DNA from 3 places in the Bacillus sp. JJ864 genome. Region 2 is predicted to be linked to each of the others. Evidence: riboswitches for the same ligand, from Rfam matches in the RefSeq annotation. Region 2 holds a riboswitch; each other region holds the start of a gene.

Region 1 (7,452 bases), on a different contig from region 2:
TTCACGTTTCGATAAAAATTTGTAAATTCCTCTAACGTTTCTTTTGTCGTCTCAAACAAAAGAGCATTCGCCAATGCCTTTTCCTCTTCAGAAATAGAAGCATAACGCTCTAGCTTTTCGGTATTCACAATGGCATAATCTAACCCAGCCTTTGTTGCATGATATAAAAAGACCGAATTTAATACTTCGCGTCCTGCTGGCGGCAAACCAAATGAAATATTACTTACACCTAATATTGTTAAACATTCAGGCATCTCTTCTTTTATAAGCCGAATGCCTTCAATTGTTGCTGCAGCTGAACCGATATATTCTTCATCACCTGTTCCAACTGGAAAGACAAGCGCGTCAAAAATAATATCTGACGGACGTACTCCATATTTTGTTGTTAAAAGTTCATAACTTCTTTTGGCAATTTCAAGCTTCCGCTCAGCCGTTACCGCCATACCAATTTCATCAATTGTTCCCACAACAATAGCCGATCCGTACTGTTTAATAAGTGGAATCACTTCTTCAAAACGCTCTTCTCCATTTTCTAAGTTAATAGAGTTAATCACTCCTTTTCCTTGCAAATAAGTAAGAGCTCGCGCCATCACTTGCTCATCTGTCGAATCAATCATAATTGGTACCTTTAATACTTTCGTTACAGCTTGCAAGAAATTTTCCATATCTTCTATTTCATCCCGGTCTGGGTCTGCCATGCAAATATCAATAATATGGGCATTTTTCTTTACTTGCGCCCTTGCTACTTCCGCTGCTTCTTCAAAATTCCCTTCTGCAACAAGACGTTTAAATTTACGTGAACCGATTACATTCGTGCGCTCTCCAACGAATAACGGGCGCATGGAATCTTCATATTGCAACGCTTCAAGTCCGCTAATCCCATGACCTTTTCTTTCTCGTTTCACACGGGGATCAAATGATAGCAGCGCCTCTTTCATCGCACGAATATGCGCTGGCGTTGTCCCGCAGCACCCACCAACAATGTTCACCCAGCCTTCTTCTGCAAACTGTTTCACTTTATGAGCAAGTGACTGCGGGGATTCATGATAATGCCCGTCTTCATCTGGAAGTCCAGCATTTGGATAACAAGAGATGCAACACTCAGATAACTCTGCAAGTGAACGAATATGTTCTCTCATAAACTCTGGTCCTGTTGCACAGTTTAATCCAACCGATAATGGATTCATATGCTCTACCGATAAATAGAATGCTTCAATTGTTTGCCCAGCTAACGTCGTTCCCATCGGTTCAATTGTTCCTGAAATCATAAGCGGAACTTTTTTCTCTGCCTCAATAAATGCCTTTTCAATTCCTAAACAGGCTGCTTTTACATTGCGCATGTCCTGACTGGTTTCTACAAGTAACAAATCTACACCGCCGCGCAGTAAACCGCGTGTTTGTCTTGTATATGCCTCAATAAGTTCTTCAAAAGCAACACCACCTGTGACACTAATCGCTTTTGTCGTTGGGCCCATTGCACCGGCTACATATACCTCTTTACCGCTTGCTTTGACAGCTTGTTTTGCTAATCGAGCCGCTCTTTCATTCAACTCCTCATCTAAGTGAGAAAGGTTATAATCACTGAGTACAATGTTTGTTGCACCAAATGTATTCGTTTCAATAATATCTGCTCCTGCTTCAATATACGCTTTATGAATATGTAAAATAACGTCCGGCCGTGTTTTTACTAAATATTCATTACAGCCCTCATATTCTTCTCCGCCAAAATCTGCAGCTGAAAGGTCTTCTTGCTGAATCATCGTTCCCATTGCACCATCTAGTATTAAAATTTCTTGCTGCAATCTTTCCTCGATTTGTCTCATACATTCATTCCTTCTTTCTGCTCTTTCTTTGCTTGAATATACCGAACGAGCGCTTCTGTCACTTCATATTTTAAAAATGGTGTAATTAAATAAATACCATTAAATAACTCCATTGCTACATCAATTAATTCTTTAGATATATGAATTCCCTCTGTCACTGCTTCTTCTGATGTTTTATGTCCGTCCATACGCCTTCTCACTTCTTCTGGAAGAGTAATACCTGGCACTTCAAAATGTAAAAAGTCTGCATTTCGTTTACTTACAAGCGGCATAATTCCAATAAAAATTGGCTGTTCGATATGCTTCGTTGCTTCATATACATTTCGAATGACTGCCGCATCATAAATGGGTTGCGTTAAAAAATACTCCGCACCAGCTGCAATTTTTTTCTCCATACGTTTTACAGCGGCCTCGATATGCCTAACATGCGGATTAAAAGCCCCGCCAATCGAAAAATGGGTAGCTGCTCCAATTGTTTTTCCTAAAATAGAACGGCCATTGTTCATTTCCTTAATCATTTTAATGAGTTCTATCGAAGACAAGTCATATACAGATGTTGCACCAGGAAAATCACCAACCCGCGCAGGATCTCCGGTTAATGCCAATACTTCCTCCATACCGAGTGCTGCTAATCCAAGTAAATGAGACTGCAGCCCAATCACATTATGATCACGACACGTTAAATGAGTTAATATAGGGATATCATGCTTTGTTAATAACGCTCCCATTGCCATATTTGATACACGAGGCGATGCTAATGAATTATCTGCTAACGTAATCGCATCTGCTCCGGCACGCTTCAACGCCTTTGCTCCTTCAAAAAATCTCTGTGTATCCAACGTTTTAGGCGGATCTAGCTCAACAATCACCGTCGTTTCCTTTTTCGCTTTTTCTGCTAATGTAATTCGATCCACTACATTTACACGCTGCGTTGTTATTACTTCCGCTCGCTTTACAACTTCTTTGGCTGTAACAGGGTACTCATTTTCAAGCGCTCGCTTCATCGCTTCGATATGGGCAGGAGTTGTACCACAACAGCCTCCTAGAAGCCTAACGCCTTGCTTAATAAATGCCGGCGCCATCTCTTCAAAATAAGCCGGGCTTCCTTCGTATACGTAACGACCTTCTACATATTTAGGAAGACCAGCATTTGGATACGCAGATAAGTAACCATATTTAGGAATTTCTATCGTTTTAAACGATTCAATCATATGAAGCGGTCCTAACTGGCAATTTAATCCGACCACATTTGCACCGTACTCTATAAGCTGCTTCAATACATCATCCACACTATTTCCGTTTTGAGTTGTACCAGCTTCGTGAAGGGCAAGCTGCGCAATAAGAGGGACATTTGTTTGCTTACTTAATACTTTCACTGCATGAAGTAATTCAAACTCATCGTAAAACGTTTCTAATAATAGCCCATCCACACTTTCTTCTAATAGGGCATCTGCTTGCTCTAAGAGCATAAATTCGCGCTCCATATCAGTGGTTGTAACTGCTCCAATATGTTTCATTCCACCGATGGTCCCAACGATTGCATTCTTTTCTGTTACAGCTTCTTTTGCATGTCTTACAGCGGCTCGGTTAATTTTCTTTACGCGATCCTCAAGACCGTACATGCGAAGTTTCCCTTCGTTTGCTCCATATGTATTGGTTTGAATAACATCTGCCCCTGCTGCAACATATTGTTTATGAATCGAAATAATCCGTTCTGGTTCAGATACATTCAATTCTTCAAAGCAACTTTGTAAACCATGAGAATACAGCAACGTTCCCATCGCTCCATCCCCAATCACAATTCCTCTTTGCAATAAATCTAGTAATTTCACATGTCTCCCTCTCTTCAGTCAATATATAAATCTATTTTGCTTTTTCGACATATAAGTCACTTCTATGCAAAACAAAACCTACAGTCGCTTTCTCCTTTTGTTTTAAACCTTATATGTGGCAGGAAAAGGCCCTGACCGCTTCTATACATGGCCAGACGCTCTCGTCCCCCCAGAAAGAAAGGGGTTTTTAATTTGTATTTATATAAAAACCCCCTCTTCTTAATGAAGAGGGGGTTTTTATCCTCCTCTTATCATTCAGAACGCTTTGTTCCGCAGGTCTTAGCACCGTTTCAAACATGTTGTTTGAAGGTTGCTGGGTTTCACAGGGCCTTTCCCTCCACCACTCTTGATAAGAGTTTCATTCAATTATGTTTTCAAAAAGCGAACATCATCCGTTCACTTATTAACAATCTTTGTTAATTTTTTTACTAATTTAGCATGTTAAAGTACGAAAGTCAACAAAAAGAAAGAAAAATAAAATTATTCAAAAAATAGTTGCGTTTCTTTCTAAATTTATTGTAAAGTAAAAAACATAATTAAAAACTTCATATTTCGAATTCTTATCGAGAGAGGTCGAGGGACTGGCCCAATGACGCCTCAGCAACCATTAACAAGCTTTTTATTTGTTAATAAGGTGCTAATTCCAGCAAATTGAGAAATGATTTGACAGATAAGAAGAAGACTATATTCGTCATAAAAAAGCCTTCTTCTTAGAAGGCTTTTTTATTTTGCACTAAGGAGGAATTTTATTATGTCTACAATCGAAACAAAGCTTGCCCAAATTGGAAATCGCAGTGAAACAACAACTGGAGCAGTCAATCCACCCGTTTACTTCTCCACAGCTTATCGCCACGAAGGAATTGGAAAGTCAACTGGGTTTGATTATTCCCGAACTGGAAACCCAACACGCCTTTTATTAGAGCGTGCAATCACTGACTTAGAACAAGGTGAACAAGGCTATGCCTGTAGCTCAGGAATGGCTGCTGTTCTTCTTGTCCTTTCATTATTCCGCTCTGGTGACGAACTGATTGTATCTGAAGATTTATACGGCGGAACATATCGTTTATTTACAGAGCACGAGCAAAAATGGGATGTTCGATGTAGATATGTAGATACGCAGCATATAGAAGAAATTGAAAAAGCAATTTCACCGAAAACAAAAGCCATTTTCATAGAAACACCAACAAATCCACTTATGCAAATAACCGACATTGCCGCAGTTGCTGCCGTTGCAAAGCGGCACGACCTGCTCCTTATTATTGATAACACATTTTACACACCCTATTTACAACAACCATTAACAATAGGAGCTGATATTGTCCTGCATAGCGCTACAAAGTATTTAGGTGGTCATAATGACGTATTAAGCGGACTCGTTGTTGCAAAAGGGGCAAAATTATGCGAAGAACTCGCTCACTATCACAACGCATCTGGAGCTGTGTTAAGCCCATTTGATTCTTGGCTTTTAATACGCGGCATGAAAACATTAGCGCTGCGCATGAGGCAGCACGAAGAGAATGCAAAAGCAATTGTTTCTTATTTACAAGAAGAAGAAGCGATAACCGATGTGTATTATCCAGGAAAAGGCGGTATGATCTCTTTTAAACTACGAGAAGAAGCATGGATTGATCCGTTCTTGCAATCACTTTCTCTTATTACGTTCGCAGAAAGTCTTGGCGGTGTAGAAAGCTTTATTACATACCCAGCAACACAAACACATGCCGATATACCAGAAGATATTCGCACTGCACGAGGCGTTTGTAATCGTCTACTTCGCTTCTCCGTAGGAATTGAAAACCAAGATGATTTGATTCAAGACTTACAGCAAACTTTAAAACAAGTAAAAGAAGGAGTGAGAATATGAGTTATTCCCTAGATACACTTTTACTTCATAATCGTTTTAAGCATGACAAACAAACAGGTGCTGTAAATGTTCCTGTTTATAATACATCTACATTTCATCAATTTGATGTAGATACATTTGGAAAATATGATTATAGTCGTTCTGGAAATCCAACACGCGAAGCTCTCGAGGAACTAATCGCTTTACTAGAAGGCGGAAGCAAAGGATTTGCCTTTTCATCTGGCATGGCTGCGATTTCAACAACTTTTCTTCTTTTATCGCAAGGAGACCATGTCCTTATTTCTGAAGACGTATACGGGGGGACATACCGAATTATAACGGAAGTTCTTTCTCGTTACGGCGTTTCACACACATTTGTTGACATGACAAATTTAGAAGAGGTAAAACAAAACATTCGTCCTAATACAAAAGTTTTTTACGTTGAAACACCATCAAATCCATTATTAAAAGTAACAAATATTAGCGCCGTTTGTGAACTTGCAAAATCTATTGGTGCGCTCACTTTTGTTGATAATACATTTTTAACACCCCTTTACCAAAAACCACTAGAACTTGGGGCTGATATCGTTCTCCATAGCGCAACAAAATTTCTTGCAGGTCATAGTGATGTTACCGCAGGATTAGCAATCGTAAAAGATGAAGAACTCGCAAAAAAGGTAGGATTTTTACAAAATTCTTTTGGAGCTATATTAGGACCACAAGATTGCTCCCTTGTCCTTCGCGGTTTAAAAACATTGCACGTTCGCTTAGAGCACTCTTCGCGAAACGCTGAAAAAATCGCCTGTTATTTACAGCAGCATCCCAAAATTAAAGATATCTATTATCCAGGGTTACCATCCCATCTCGGATATGAAACGCAGCACAATCAAGCACAATCAGCAGGAGCGGTCCTTTCCTTTACACTAGAATCTGAACATGTGCTGCGACAATTTCTAGCACACATTCAACTTCCCGTATTTGCAGTTAGTTTAGGAGCTGTTGAATCAATCCTTTCGTATCCAGCAAAAATGTCACACGCTGCCATGTCACAAGAAGAACGTGAAAAACGTGGAATTTCAAATGCACTGCTGCGCTTATCTGTCGGATTAGAAAACGTAGACGATTTAATTGCGGACTTTGAGCATGCACTTACGTATGTTGAAGAAGTCGTTACCTCGTGAATAACCCCTCCTTATCCATCTTACGGCCTGATTGAAGAAGGGGCTTCCTGTTTCATAGACCATTGCGCAGTGGGGGGACCCACTGCGTCTTACACAGTCTCCACAGGCGTAGTTTATACTGTTCGGACATAACCTTGCCCTACAGTTTGTAGACTTTAGTTTGTGATAAGCAATTCTTCTAATCCTTTTTGTAAGATGTTCAGGCTCGCATTATAATCTCTATCTAATATCATTCCGCACTTTGTACAAATATGAGTACGAATAGAGAGAGACTTCTTCACACGATTCCCACAAAAAGAACAGTCTTGTGAAGTATAATTTGGTTCTATTTTAATGAGTACACCGCCATGATTTTCACACTTGTAAGCAAGCATGTTTCGAAACATTCCCCATCCTGCATCAGAAATAGATTTCGATAATTTTCTGTTTTTAACCATGTTACGAATGTTCAGATTTTCTACAACGATAATAGCATACTCTTTCGTAAGATTGTAACTGAGTTTATGAAGAAAATCCATCTAGCTTTAATGTATTAAATTGATAATTTCATTAAAATTTGAGTTTCCTTAAATCCTAATCTTTTATACAATTCTTTCGCCGTATTCGATGCAAACACATTTAAACCTATTTCTTTATAGCCCTTTAATTTTAACTCCTCAATTCCATGCTGGATAAGCACCTTAGATAGTCCTTTTCCACGATATTCAGGTAAGACAAATATATCATAGATAAATCCATCAATTGCATCTGTAAAGTAATCTTTATTTTCACCA
Region 2 (7,452 bases):
CAATCACACCGCGAATGACAATGACCGTTTCGCCTTCTGGAATCATAGCTGTTGTTAAATCAATTTCAACATCACCGACTCCATATTGAATATTAACATCTTCTAACTCATATATATGGTCCATTATTCGTACGTTACCAACCATTATATTCTTTATATACGGTTCTGTTCGATAGATTGGTTTTTCTTCATTTATATATTCTTTTTCCTTAATTTCTACCTGTACCGCTTTTGTCTTCTGCTGACCTTGCATCAGTTGGTAACCAATGAAAGCTAAGCAAGCAAATAAAACGAGAACGAAAGCTGCTGATGAAAATAGGAAAAATAAGAAAACAAGTCCCCCAACAAATAGACACACATTCCCTCTCACATATCGATTCTTTTTTCGATAATGTCTTCCAAACATGATCATAATAAAGGCAAAAATAAGAGCACCAGGCTCAAAATGTCCAAGAATCATATCGAGAAAAAGACCGAATGCAAATATGACGAGGAGCATCCCTAATAATTGTGTTTTCGAAAATTGTTTCTTCATTGCAGCTCCCCCTTCTTTATTGTATGTACATAGAAGAAAAAGGCATTGTATTCCAACACCTTTTCTTCTATCACTATATCATAAGCTTGTTTTATAATATACTACAATTATTTTATTACTTATTTGTCTAAAGATACTTCTTTTTTCTCTTTCATTTCGCGTTCAAGCTTTGCAATTTTCATATCAAATGTGTCACGTTCATGATCTTCATTGATGCGAAGTTCTAAATCACGAATGTGATTTTCAATTTCTTCAAAGCGTAAAAATGGGTTGTTTTCATCCATTTTATGAAGGGCTGTATTCATACGACGGTTTGCATGTGCCATATTTTCACGCGCCATTAATTCCATACGTTTTGCATTCATTTCTTTTAATTTATTTTTCATTTCAGATAGACGACGTTCTAGCTCATCTATTTGTTCTACAACCCCTGCATACATTTTTTCTAAGCGAGCGACTTGCCCTTCGTAATATGCCATTTCTTCTAATGCACGTTCATGCAGTTGCATTTCTCCTGCTTCCTTTGCAATTACAGCTTGCTTGGATCTCTTATTTACGAAATAACGCGCCCCTTCAAGCTCATGAGCAAAATTAGATTTTAATGTTTTGTGACGCTCAATTAATTTTTCAATTTTTATTACCTCACGCTCGCTATTACGTAAATATTGATTTAACATCGCAATTGGATTTTTTCTTTCTTTCTCGTCTAATACATTATGAAAATCTGCAAGTACTGCATCACGTACACGTCCGAATAATGATTGTTTCATTTATAATCTTCCTCTCTTCTACTCTATTATATTTTGTTATTTCATATTAGTTATTTTTCATTAATCTGTTCCACTCATCTTCAAAATTGCTATATGGCTTCGAGCTATCTGAATCAACATCTACTACATGCTTCTCTTTTTTCCATTCACGGTATCCGTAGTATAGAACGACTAATGCCGCAATACCGATTAACGCTGGAGAATGAGATAGGGCAATTGACAAGCCAATTAAACCAACGATCCCCCAAGCTAACTTTCCAAAAAATGATTGTGCTCGCACAAATGATTTATAGCTCCAATACACAATCCCTGCTCCAATTGCTAATCCTACAATACCAGCAAGACTTCCAAGAGCAATTAAAGCCAAAATACCGGCTGCCATAAACGCTAAAAATTGTTTCATCTTGTGCTTGCCTCCCTTCGTTTTGATACTCTTATCTTACCTATCTTTTCGTTTTTCTATAACGAGCTTAAGAACCGTTTTTCTCTCAGACTTAAGTCCTATTTATTATCAGACCTATATAAATACAAATTAAAAAATCGACATAAGAACCCTTTTTCTTTTTAAGCGGTCGAGAGCATCTGGCCAGCCCTAGCAGCGACTTATATGTTGAAAAATTAAAATGGAGTTCTATCGTTGTGATATCCAAAACAAAAGAGGATGCCTTCTATAAGACATCCTCTTTTGTTCATTATGCTGTTTTTTGATATTCCTTTTTCTCAGCTTTAGGCGAGAGACGCGGGAAATTAATTATAATTGAGATAATACCGCAAACCGCAACTAACATTGGATAAAATGAGTACGGTAATAATTCAATTGGTGAAAGTGAAGCAAATCCTGCCGCCGTTAACATTTGCGCACCGTATGGGATTAATCCTTGTACGCTACATGAGAATAAGTCTAACAAGCTCGCAGATTTTTTCGGATCAATATTATATTGGTCTGCAACATTCTTTGCTAGTGGACCTGTGAAAATAATAGAAATCGTATTATTTGCTGTGCACATATTTGTCATACTTACAAGACCAGCAATTCCAAATTCTGCACCTTTTTTCGAACGAATATTACGCGTTAGCACATTCATTAAATAATGAATACCACCGTTATATTGAATAATTTCAACCATTCCACCGATTAAAATTGCTAATAATACAAGCTCCATCATACCATTAATTCCTACTGTAACACTTTTAAAGAAGCTTGCTAGTGTATAGCTTCCGTCTACCATCCCAATAATACCCGCTAGCACTGTTCCCCCAGTTAATACAACTAGTACGTTACATCCAAGTAGTGCTGTAATTAATACTCCAGCGTACGGTAAAATTTTCACCCAATTAAACGCATGTGCCGTCATATTTGAATGGGTGCCTGACGTAAGAACGACTAACAGTACACACGTAACAATAGCAGCTGGTAATACAATTAAGAAATTTGTTTTAAATTTATCTTTCATTTCCGTTCCTTGTGTACGTACAGCTGCAATAGTCGTATCTGAAATAAAAGATAAGTTATCGCCAAACATCGCACCGCCAACAACTGTTGCCATAGCAAGCGCCATAGAAATATCCGTGTTTCCACTAATCCCTACTGCAATTGGAGCCAATGCTGCAATCGTCCCCATTGACGTTCCCATTGCTAATGAAATAAAAGCACCGATAACAAATAAACCAACCACTAAAAACCCTTGCGGCAAAATAGAAAGAGCTAAGTTTACAGTTGCTTCAACGCCGCCCATACCCTTTGCCGTTTCAGAAAATGCACCTGCTAACACAAAGATCAATACCATAATCATGATATCTGGATTGCCAGCCCCTTTAGCAAAGCGTTCAACCTTTGTTGTAAAGTTTTCTTTTCTGTTCATTACTAATGCAGCTGCAACTGCAATTAAAATAGCAACCAAAATTGGTAACTTATAAAAATCCCCTGTAATTACACCAGACCCAATAAATAACGCTAAAAATATGCCAAGTGGCAATAATGCCCACGCATTTCCTTTTGTTTGTTCCAAAGTTATATCCTCTCCTATTTCTAAACCTATTCTTCACAAGAGCGAAAAAGACCTCTTCTAAAGAGAAGAGGTCTTATATATCATATAAGAAACACTCTTCTCATCTATCAAGCATATCGCTTGCTGGATTTGGCACAGCACTCTATTATGAGTCCGCTGCCGAGGCATCGTAGGGCCAGTCCCTCCGCCTCTCTTGATAAGAAGGTTTCATATTATATTTTTGTGTAAATCAATCTTTCCTTACTTTACTTGCTGCAAGAGAAAATGTCAAATATTATTTCTATCAAAATAGTTGGTATTTTTTTGATATTATACAAATATCTATCGAAACAATCACTTTCCTTTTTCGGAGGACGAAAGCATCTGCCTCCATATAGAAACGAATAGCCCTTTTCCTACCACGAGCAAAACGGAAACAAAGGAAGCAATATATTGTGTCATATAAGTCGCTGCTATTCAGAATACAGCATGGCCGCTATTTGCTTTCTCCTTTTGTTTTAACCCTTGCATGTCGCAAAATAGGCACTGACCGCTTCTATGCATGGCCAGGTCCTCTCGCCCGCCTAAAAAGAAAGGGTTTTTAATTTGTATTTATATAGAAAAAGGCCTTCACGTGCACCGTGAAGGCCTTTCTATCAATTAAGCTACTTGCTTCTCTGAGATCTCTTTCAAATAAGCTTGTCCTTTTTCTGCGTCATATTGTCCTTCCCATTTAGACATAACAACTGCAGCTAATGAGTTACCTACTACGTTTACTGCTGTACGTGCCATATCTAAAATACGGTCAATACCAGCGATAAACGCTAAACCTTCAGACGGAATACCTACTGTATGAAGCGTTGCTAATAATACAACGAATGATACGCCCGGTACACCGGCAATCCCTTTTGAAGTAAGCATCAATACAAGAAGCAATGTAATTTGTTGTGTAAGAGATAAATGAATACCATACATTTGCGCTAAGAAAATTGCCGCAATTGCTTGATATAATGTTGAACCATCTAAGTTAAATGAATAACCTGTCGGAATAACGAAAGATGTAATTGCTTTCGGACAACCGAAACGCTCCATCTTTTCCATAATCTTTGGTAGAACCGTCTCTGAGCTTGCTGTAGAAAATGCTAAAATAAGCTCGTCTTTTAAAATCTTAAAGAATTGGAAAATATTAATTCCAAATAACTTTGCCGTAAGACCTAATACAACAACAACGAAGAAAATCATCGCTCCGTAAACAACAATAACTAACTTACCTAATGGAATTAATGACGTTACACCAAACTTAGAAACCGTTACGCCAATTAACGCAAACACACCAAACGGCGCGAACTTCATTACCTGGTTTGTTACATAAAACATTGCATCTGCAACACCTTGGAAGAAATTCAGAACTGGTTTTCCTCTTTCTCCAATTGCCGCTACTCCTAAACCAAATAATACAGAGAAGAAAATAATTGCAAGCATATCTCCTTTTGCCAACGAATCCATAATATTCGTTGGAACGATATTTACAAACGTATCTGCAAATGAATGATGCTGTACTTGCTCTGTTGTAGCTGTATACTTAGAAATATCTGTTTTTTGTAATTCTGACATATTCACGCCTTTTCCTGGCTGGAATATGTTTGCTACTAATAAACCAACAACAATCGCAATCGTTGTAATAATTTCAAAATAAATAATTGTTTTTCCGCCTAAACGTCCAAGCTTTTTCACATCTCCAACGCCGGCAACACCAACAACAATACTAGCTACTACAATTGGCACAACAATCATTTTAATTAAACGGATAAAAATATCACCAATCGGTTGTAAAACTTTCCCAACCATCGGATCTTGATAAAAAATTGCCCCTACAAGAATACCGAGAGCAAGACCTATTAAAATTTGCCATGCAAGTCCAATTCTTTTCATACTTGCTGCAACCCCCTTCTTAGATGTTCTTAATTTTCACATTCTATTTTTCTATAAAATATGAAAATAGAAGTATTAAATATTGTTCGACTATTCAATACTTTCTTCCCCTCCTAAAATGATAAGACAAAAATAGAAATCTGACAACTAAATAAGTTTACCAGTATGCAAATATTTTTGTTGACAAGAATAAAACCATGTTAGGAAACCTCACATGAGAACGATTCCTTATTTCTTATTTATTGCACTGAATCTATTTACTACGATAAATTAATACAAGTCATAGAAACGAACAATTAAGACGTAAAATTCTTCTAATTTTCGCCATTTAATAACAATTCCTTAAATATTTTTTTACATTATCATTACAACAATAGACATTTTTCGCCTTTCTATGATTAGATAGAAACATAGGGAAAGGAGATAGGCAGATGAACAAAAAAATAACTGCGTTTAGTTTATTGACAGCCGGTACTATTTTCGTTTCTCCCGTGCTTTCGACAGCGTATGCGGAGACGAGTCAAGATAAATTATCTAATATTCAATCACAACTAGACGGTAAGCAACAAGAATTACATATGAAAGTAGAAGAAAAACAAAAAATAGAAAAAGAAATACAAGATTTACAGAAAAAGATTGATGAATTAACTGCTTCTATTAATAAAAATGAGGCAGATTTAAAAGCAACAAAAACGGAAATTGAAAAAACACAAGCAAGTATCACAGAGAAAAAAAAGCATATTGAAGAATTGCAAAAGCAAATCAATACACGTCAAGAATTAATTAAGCAAAGATTACAATCTATGCAAGAAAAACCCCGTACAAATTTAATTACTGAGGTATTAATTAATACGAATAATATTGCAGAACTATTAGAAAATGTGTATTCTGTTAGTTTAATTTTAAATAGTGATACAGATATCATAAAACAACAAACACACGACCAGGATACCGTTAAAAAAGAAAAAGAAGCGGTTGAGAAAAAAGAACAACAACTAAAAGAGGCGGAGCAAACATTACAGAAACAACAGCAAGAACTTCAAGCAAATCAACAACAACAACAAACTTTAATTGCTGACTTGCACGCAAAAGCTTCAAAAATAGATTCTGAGATGGAAAGCTTAGAAGAATCAAAAGGTATTTTAGAAAATCAGCGAAAAGCTGTCCAAAATGCAATTGAAGAGGACAAGCGAGCTGAAGACGCTAAAAAAGCTGCTGAAGCGAAAAAGGCTGAAGGGCAACAGCAAACTGCTCCTTCATCTCCAACTGCCCCTGCACCTCAAGGAGAAAGTACTGGCGGTTTCATCAAACCAGCAGCTGGATCGAAAACTTCAGGATTTGGTGCACGTGAAATGGACAATCATAAAGGAATTGATATTGCTGCATCAGGAACAGTGCCAATTATAGCAGCTGCCGACGGTGTCGTAATTCGTTCCGATTTATCTACTAGCTATGGAAATGTTGTGTATTTATCACACCGTATAAACGGAAAAACGTATACAACTGTTTACGCTCATATGAGCAGCCGTTCCGTTTCTGTCGGACAAACAGTGAAACAAGGACAACAACTTGGATTTATGGGGAATACTGGACAGTCTTATGGACAGCATTTACATTTCGAACTTCATATCGGTGAATGGAATCAAACAAAAACAAACGCTGTTGATCCATCACCTTATATAGGGCTGTAATAAAAAACTCGGCAATTGCCGAGTTTTTTTATTTATGTAAAATAAGCCAACCACTCTTTATATACTTCTTATTATTTTTCGATATTGAACACCTTCTAGGCATTACACATACAATAACATAAAAGCTTTTTTGAGGAGGTCCACACATGGTTCAAGAATCACAGGCAGTTGCAGTATTACAAGAAGCCAAAGAGACATTTATAGGCCGAATATTTTCAGTAGTTGGATCCGGTATCTTTTTTATCGGTTCCTTCATCGCAGCCGTTGTAGCTTTTAAAACATATACTCGTCTATTACAAACTTCTACATCATAAAAAAACGGAGAATATTCTCCGTCTTTTTTAACTAAAATACACCAATAACATTTAAAAATACAAGAATAACTGTAATCGGAATGATATAACGAAGCAAGAAGAACCATACATAAAATAATATTTTCCCACTTGTTTCTTTGACCTCTAATTCTTGCATTAACAACTCTTTCTTCATTTTATTTGGTACAAAGAGCGAAATGGCTAACACGCCAAACGGAAGTA
Region 3 (5,103 bases), on a different contig from region 2:
TTTTTGAGCAGCTTCTTGTACGGCACCAAAAATACTAACATACATATGATCTTGTAATACGTTAATCGTTTCAATAACACTTTCATTCCCAACGGCAAACGCGATGCGCCATCCTGCCATATTATACGTTTTTGACAACGTATAAATTTCAATGCCAACATTTTTTGCTCCATCGATTTGTAAGAAACTAATCGGCTTTTTAGCGTCAAAACCAATCGCCCCATACGCGAAATCATGACAGACTAAAATGTTATGTTCGTTTGCAAACGATACAGTTTCCTCAAAGAATTTTGTTGTTGCAACGGCTCCAGTTGGATTGTTCGGATAGTTTAAAAACATTAATTTTGCTTGTTCAGCAGTTTGCGCATCAATCTTTGTATAATCAGGTAAAAATTGATTTTCTGATAGCAGTGGCATTGTAGCAATCTTTGTTTTTGCTAAGGCTATCCCTGACAAATAATCTGGATAACCTGGATCGGGAACAAGAACTGTATCACCTGGATTCGTAAAACAAAGAGGTAATTCAACTAAGCCAGCTTTTCCGCCAAATAGAACAGCTACTTCTGTTTTCGAGTTTAATTGTACACCGTATTCACGCTCATAAAATGTAGCGACAGCCTCTTTTAAACTTTCATGTCCTCGAAATGGCGGATATTTATGATGAATAGGATGTTCTGCTGCACGTTGTAATGCTGTTATGACGTGCGCTGGTGTTGGCTGATCTGGATTTCCTTGTCCTAAGTTAATAACATCATGACCAGCTTGCATTACTCCATTTACTTTTGCGACAAGAGAAGCAAAAAATTGTGTTGGTAATGATGTTAATATCTCGGAAGGTTGAAAATGTTTCATACTTTCCACCTCTTTTGAAAGTTGTTACAATTATAGTGACAAATAATATAATCTTTCCAACTTTTTGTAAAGAAAAAAATAAAAAGGAAGAAGGAAAAGAGTAATGAAAATTGCTTGTGTACAAATGAATATCGCTTTTGGTAATGTTGAAAAAAATATAGAACATGCTGAAAAAAAAATAAGCGAGGCGATGAAGGGAAATCCGGATGTTATTGTATTGCCAGAGTTATGGACAACAGGTTATGATTTAGAGCGTCTTCCTGATATTGCTGATCTAGATGGGAATGATACAAAAGGTTTATTATCAAAGTGGAGTAAGCAAAATGGAGTAAATATTGTCGGTGGTTCAATCGCTAAGCAAACAGAGAATGGTGTTACGAATACGATGTATATTAGTGATCGAAACGGAAGCATTGTGTCTGAATATAGTAAAGTGCATTTGTTTCAACTGATGGATGAACATAAATATTTGATTGCTGGAAATGAAACGGGGCATTTTCTATTGGAGGGTATACCGTGTGCAGGAACAATTTGCTATGATATTCGTTTTCCAGAGTGGATGCGCGTTCATACTGCGCACGGGGCAACGGTATTATTTGTTGTAGCAGAGTGGCCACTTGTTCGTTTAGAACATTGGCGATTATTGCTTCAAGCAAGGGCGATTGAAAACCAAAGTTATGTAGTAGCGTGTAATCGTGCTGGGAGTGATCCTAATAATGTATTTGCAGGCCATTCCCTTATTATTAATCCTTGGGGAGAAATCGTTACTGAGGCTGATGAAACAGAAATGATTTTGTATGGAACGCTAGATATAAAGAGAATTTCTGAAGTGCGTAAAGGGATTCCTGTTTTTTTTGATCGTCGTCCAGAATTGTACACGACAAAAAAATCTTGACAAACAAATTTTATTCTTGGTATAGTCAGAATCGGAAACTAAAAATTCAGACAACTATATATACTCTTATCAAGAGCAGGTGGAGGGATTTGGCCCGATGAAACCCAGCAACCGACCGTAATACCATTGTGAAATGGGGCGCATGATTGGCGCCTAGTAAGGCACGGTGCTAATTCCAACAGAAAGAGACTTTCTGGTAGATAAGAGGGGAGAAGTGAATCTTCAAACCTCTTTCGTTGTAGAAAGGGGTTTTTCTTATGATGAAAAGCCCTAACATATTAGGGGGAATCAAAGTGGGATACAAGCAGTTAACAGAAAAAACAGCTGAAATGATTTAATTTGTTTTTAATTACCACTTTTTTGCCTCTCTGCTTATTTATAATAAGAAGGGAGGAGACAACGATGGAGGAATGGATATCAGTTATTGGCAATGTTGGTTTTCCAATTGTTGTTACGCTATACTTGCTGCATAGAATTGAAAGTAAGTTAGATAGCGTTATTGTTGCGATTGAGAAGTTACCAAAGCAAATGCACAGATATGAATCTCCAAAAGAAAATATGTATATGCAAATTGAAAAACCGACATAAACCCCCCCTTTTTTTAGGGGAGGGCGAGAGCGTCTGGCCGTGCATAGGAGCGGTCAGGTCCTTTTCCTGCCACATGCCAGGTTTGAAACAAAAGGAGCAGGCCAGTAGCAGGCGTGTTATATCCTGCATAGTTGCGATTTGTGTGTTAAAAAATCAAAGTGGATTTATATATGTAACGGAAACGGATTGTGTGAATAGGCACAATCCGTTTTTTTTTATATTGATATAGAAAAAATAGTTTGTTGAATTTCACTGTGTCGTATAACCACCGTCAATGACAACAGCTTGTCCTGTAATCCCTTTTGCTTTTTCACTTGCTAAAAATAAGGCGTAGTTTGAAATTTCTTCTGTATGTAATAATCGTTGTTGCGGTACGAGCGGGTAAATGACATCTTCTAACACATGTTCAAGCGGGACATTTCTTGTTGTAGCTAAATCTTGAAGTTGATTACGAACAAGAGGGGTATCAACATAGCCGGGACAAAGTGCATTTACGGTAATACCATACTCAGCTCCTTCTAGTGCTGCGACTTTTGTAAGCCCGATTACCCCGTGTTTGGCGCTATTATATGCAGATTTACCTGCAAAGCCAACGAGACCATTAATAGAAGCGATATTAATAACGCGACCGTATCGTTGTTTTTTCATAATAGGAAATGCGTGTTTTATTGCAATAAACGGTGCAATTTGCATAATTTTAATCAGCATTTCAAACTTTTCAGTTGGAAAATCTTCAATTGGAGAAACGTATTGCATACCTGCATTATTAATTAATACATCAAGTGAACCAAATCGTGTAACAGTTTCAGAAATAGCTTGTTCAATCTCACGTTCTACTGTTACATCACATTGCATTCCCGATACTTTATACCCTTCGTTCTGTAATTGTTTCACTGCCTCTTGTACTCGGATCTCTAACCGATCCGTAATTATGACAGTTGCCCCCTCTTTTGCAAAGGCCTTTCCCATTTCATATCCAATGCCGCTTGCTGCACCTGTTAAAAATACAACGCGATTGCTAAACATTTTTTATTCCATCTCCTCCACGAATATAGTTAGTCTAATGCTCTATTTATAGAAGTGAAGTGGAAAATCCTGCAAGCTTTTGGGAAAAATACGTAAGCTATCTTGTTTTACAAAATACTGTTTGCTATACTATTTTGTAAAGCAAGATACTTATACTTATCTATCTTGTAAAACAAGATAGAGGGAGGATTTGAATTATGTCGACAAGTCAAATGCTAAAAGGTATTTTGGAAGGATGCTTACTTGCCATTATTTCTGAAGGAGAAATATACGGATATGAAATGAGTGAAAAACTGGCACAGTATGGTTTTACTATGGCAAGTGAAGGAAGTATTTATCCGCTATTAATTCGCATGCAAAAAGAAGGGTTGATTACAAGTACGATGAAGGAATCGCCATCTGGTCCAAAGCGAAAATATTACACATTAACAGAAAAAGGTGAAGATGCACTAGATAATTTCATGGAACGGTGGGGAGCGATGCAAAGTAGTGTACAGCGTTTGTTAGAAGGAAAAGGGAGGAAACGATAACGCTGACGTGATGAAAGTAAATCAAAAACAAGTAATCTAAACGAGGGGAGAATATCATTCTATTTTTGATGATAGCAAGTATGATTTTTGCTTTTCGAAGCTCCAGTTTTCAAAGTAAATTGAGAGAGTTTTCCATTCTATATGTAGTAATGGCTGTTATTCCAATGGTTTTACTTGTTGGATTAATGTTACTAGATAAACAGTATGGTACACCATTTTTGTCTTTATCCTCAGCGCAAAGTTACGTTCTAGGCTTTCTATTATTTGTAGTGGTTATCATAATTAATTTTCGTTTAAATAGCTGGATGGGGGTATTAACCTTAGTTGTTTTGCTTTTCATCATGTTTTCATTTGAATATTTTGGTGTTAATAATACGGATTGGGGATTTTTAGAACCAATTTTATTGTATGGAAGTTTAGTACTGCTTATGATGTGGGATTCTAAACGACAAAATATTGTACAGAGATAGTTAAGATAGGAGATAGTTAGATGCTTTCAAGAGAATCAAAGCAATTTCTAGAAGATACAGGAGCGTATTTAACGGTAAAAGGAATAAAAGAAGACGATATAAAATCTTTTTTAGAAGACGTCGAACTTCATTTAATAGAAGGAGAACAGCAAGGGAAAACAGTAATAGATATTTTTTGAGATTCTCCAAAGCGATATGCAGATGAATTAGCGAGAGAAATGGACATAGATAGGAAGAAGAATTTTTCTTTGCTGATAACTTTCATTATCAGTGTAACCGCATATTGGACAATTCCAGATTTATTATTTCGAAATTTGAATGAGCCCTACAAAGTATCTGTTATTAGTTTCATTGGTTATCCGCTTATTGTAGGTTTCATACTTGCAGGTAATGTGTTATTTGTACGAAACATGACTTTTCAAAGTAATAAATGGAAACGAAATATAGTATTAACGATTATGGCTATAACGCCTATATTATTATCTCTTACACTTATGTTTTCTAATGAATGGTATGAGACAACGTTATTTGAAATTACTGGGAAGTTGCGATATATCATCGGAATCATGTTGTTTGTTTTGGCTGCTATTATTATTATTCGCTTTATTGGTTGGAGTGGATTGTTTATATTAATTGTTATGATTCTTGCACCGCTTCTTTTTGATCAATTAAGAGATAGAAATTTATATTGGGGAATTCCTGCGTTAATGGGAATAGCTTTTCTTATTTTATGTTTCTATTT

What was found. Region 2 has a riboswitch for S-adenosylmethionine ahead of V7024_RS19080 (Na+/H+ antiporter NhaC family protein). Riboswitches for the same ligand answer to the same signal wherever they lie in the genome.
Region 1: it holds a riboswitch for S-adenosylmethionine, as region 2 does, so the genes downstream of both, V7024_RS01000 (methionine biosynthesis PLP-dependent protein) here and V7024_RS19080 (Na+/H+ antiporter NhaC family protein) in region 2, are expected to answer to the same signal.
Region 3: it holds a riboswitch for S-adenosylmethionine, as region 2 does, so the genes downstream of both, V7024_RS00110 (YvrJ family protein) here and V7024_RS19080 (Na+/H+ antiporter NhaC family protein) in region 2, are expected to answer to the same signal.

The regions. Positions count from the first base shown of each region.
Region 1 covers NZ_JBALLY010000002.1:91,563-99,014, reverse strand. Annotated here, with positions in the region: gene metH (methionine synthase) at 1-1,823, opposite strand, end outside; gene V7024_RS01005 (bifunctional homocysteine S-methyltransferase/methylenetetrahydrofolate reductase) at 1,820-3,655, opposite strand; SAM riboswitch class I at 3,901-4,011, opposite strand; SAM riboswitch class I at 4,213-4,332, shown strand; gene V7024_RS01000 (methionine biosynthesis PLP-dependent protein) at 4,407-5,519, shown strand; gene metC (cystathionine beta-lyase) at 5,516-6,679, shown strand; gene V7024_RS00990 (RNA-guided endonuclease InsQ/TnpB family protein) at 6,835-7,197, opposite strand; gene V7024_RS00985 (GNAT family N-acetyltransferase) at 7,212-7,452, opposite strand, start outside.
Region 2 covers NZ_JBALLY010000135.1:11,045-18,496, forward strand. Annotated here, with positions in the region: gene liaF (cell wall-active antibiotics response protein LiaF) at 1-535, opposite strand, end outside; gene V7024_RS19070 (PspA/IM30 family protein) at 655-1,305, opposite strand; gene V7024_RS19075 (flagellar basal body rod protein) at 1,352-1,708, opposite strand; gene V7024_RS19080 (Na+/H+ antiporter NhaC family protein) at 1,998-3,314, opposite strand; SAM riboswitch class I at 3,412-3,517, opposite strand; gene gltP (glutamate/aspartate:proton symporter GltP) at 3,954-5,225, opposite strand; gene V7024_RS19090 (murein hydrolase activator EnvC family protein) at 5,657-6,916, shown strand; gene V7024_RS19095 (hypothetical protein) at 7,063-7,230, shown strand; gene V7024_RS19100 (sodium-dependent transporter) at 7,262-7,452, opposite strand, start outside.
Region 3 covers NZ_JBALLY010000001.1:13,497-18,599, reverse strand. Annotated here, with positions in the region: gene V7024_RS00120 (pyridoxal phosphate-dependent aminotransferase) at 1-852, opposite strand, end outside; partial or broken gene V7024_RS00115 (carbon-nitrogen family hydrolase) at 867-1,747, shown strand; SAM riboswitch class I at 1,811-1,954, shown strand; gene V7024_RS00110 (YvrJ family protein) at 2,150-2,335, shown strand; gene V7024_RS00105 (3-hydroxybutyrate dehydrogenase) at 2,585-3,361, opposite strand; gene V7024_RS00100 (PadR family transcriptional regulator) at 3,559-3,891, shown strand; gene V7024_RS00095 (HAAS domain-containing protein) at 3,945-4,361, shown strand; gene V7024_RS00090 (hypothetical protein) at 4,382-4,540, shown strand; gene V7024_RS00085 (HAAS domain-containing protein) at 4,610-5,103, shown strand, end outside.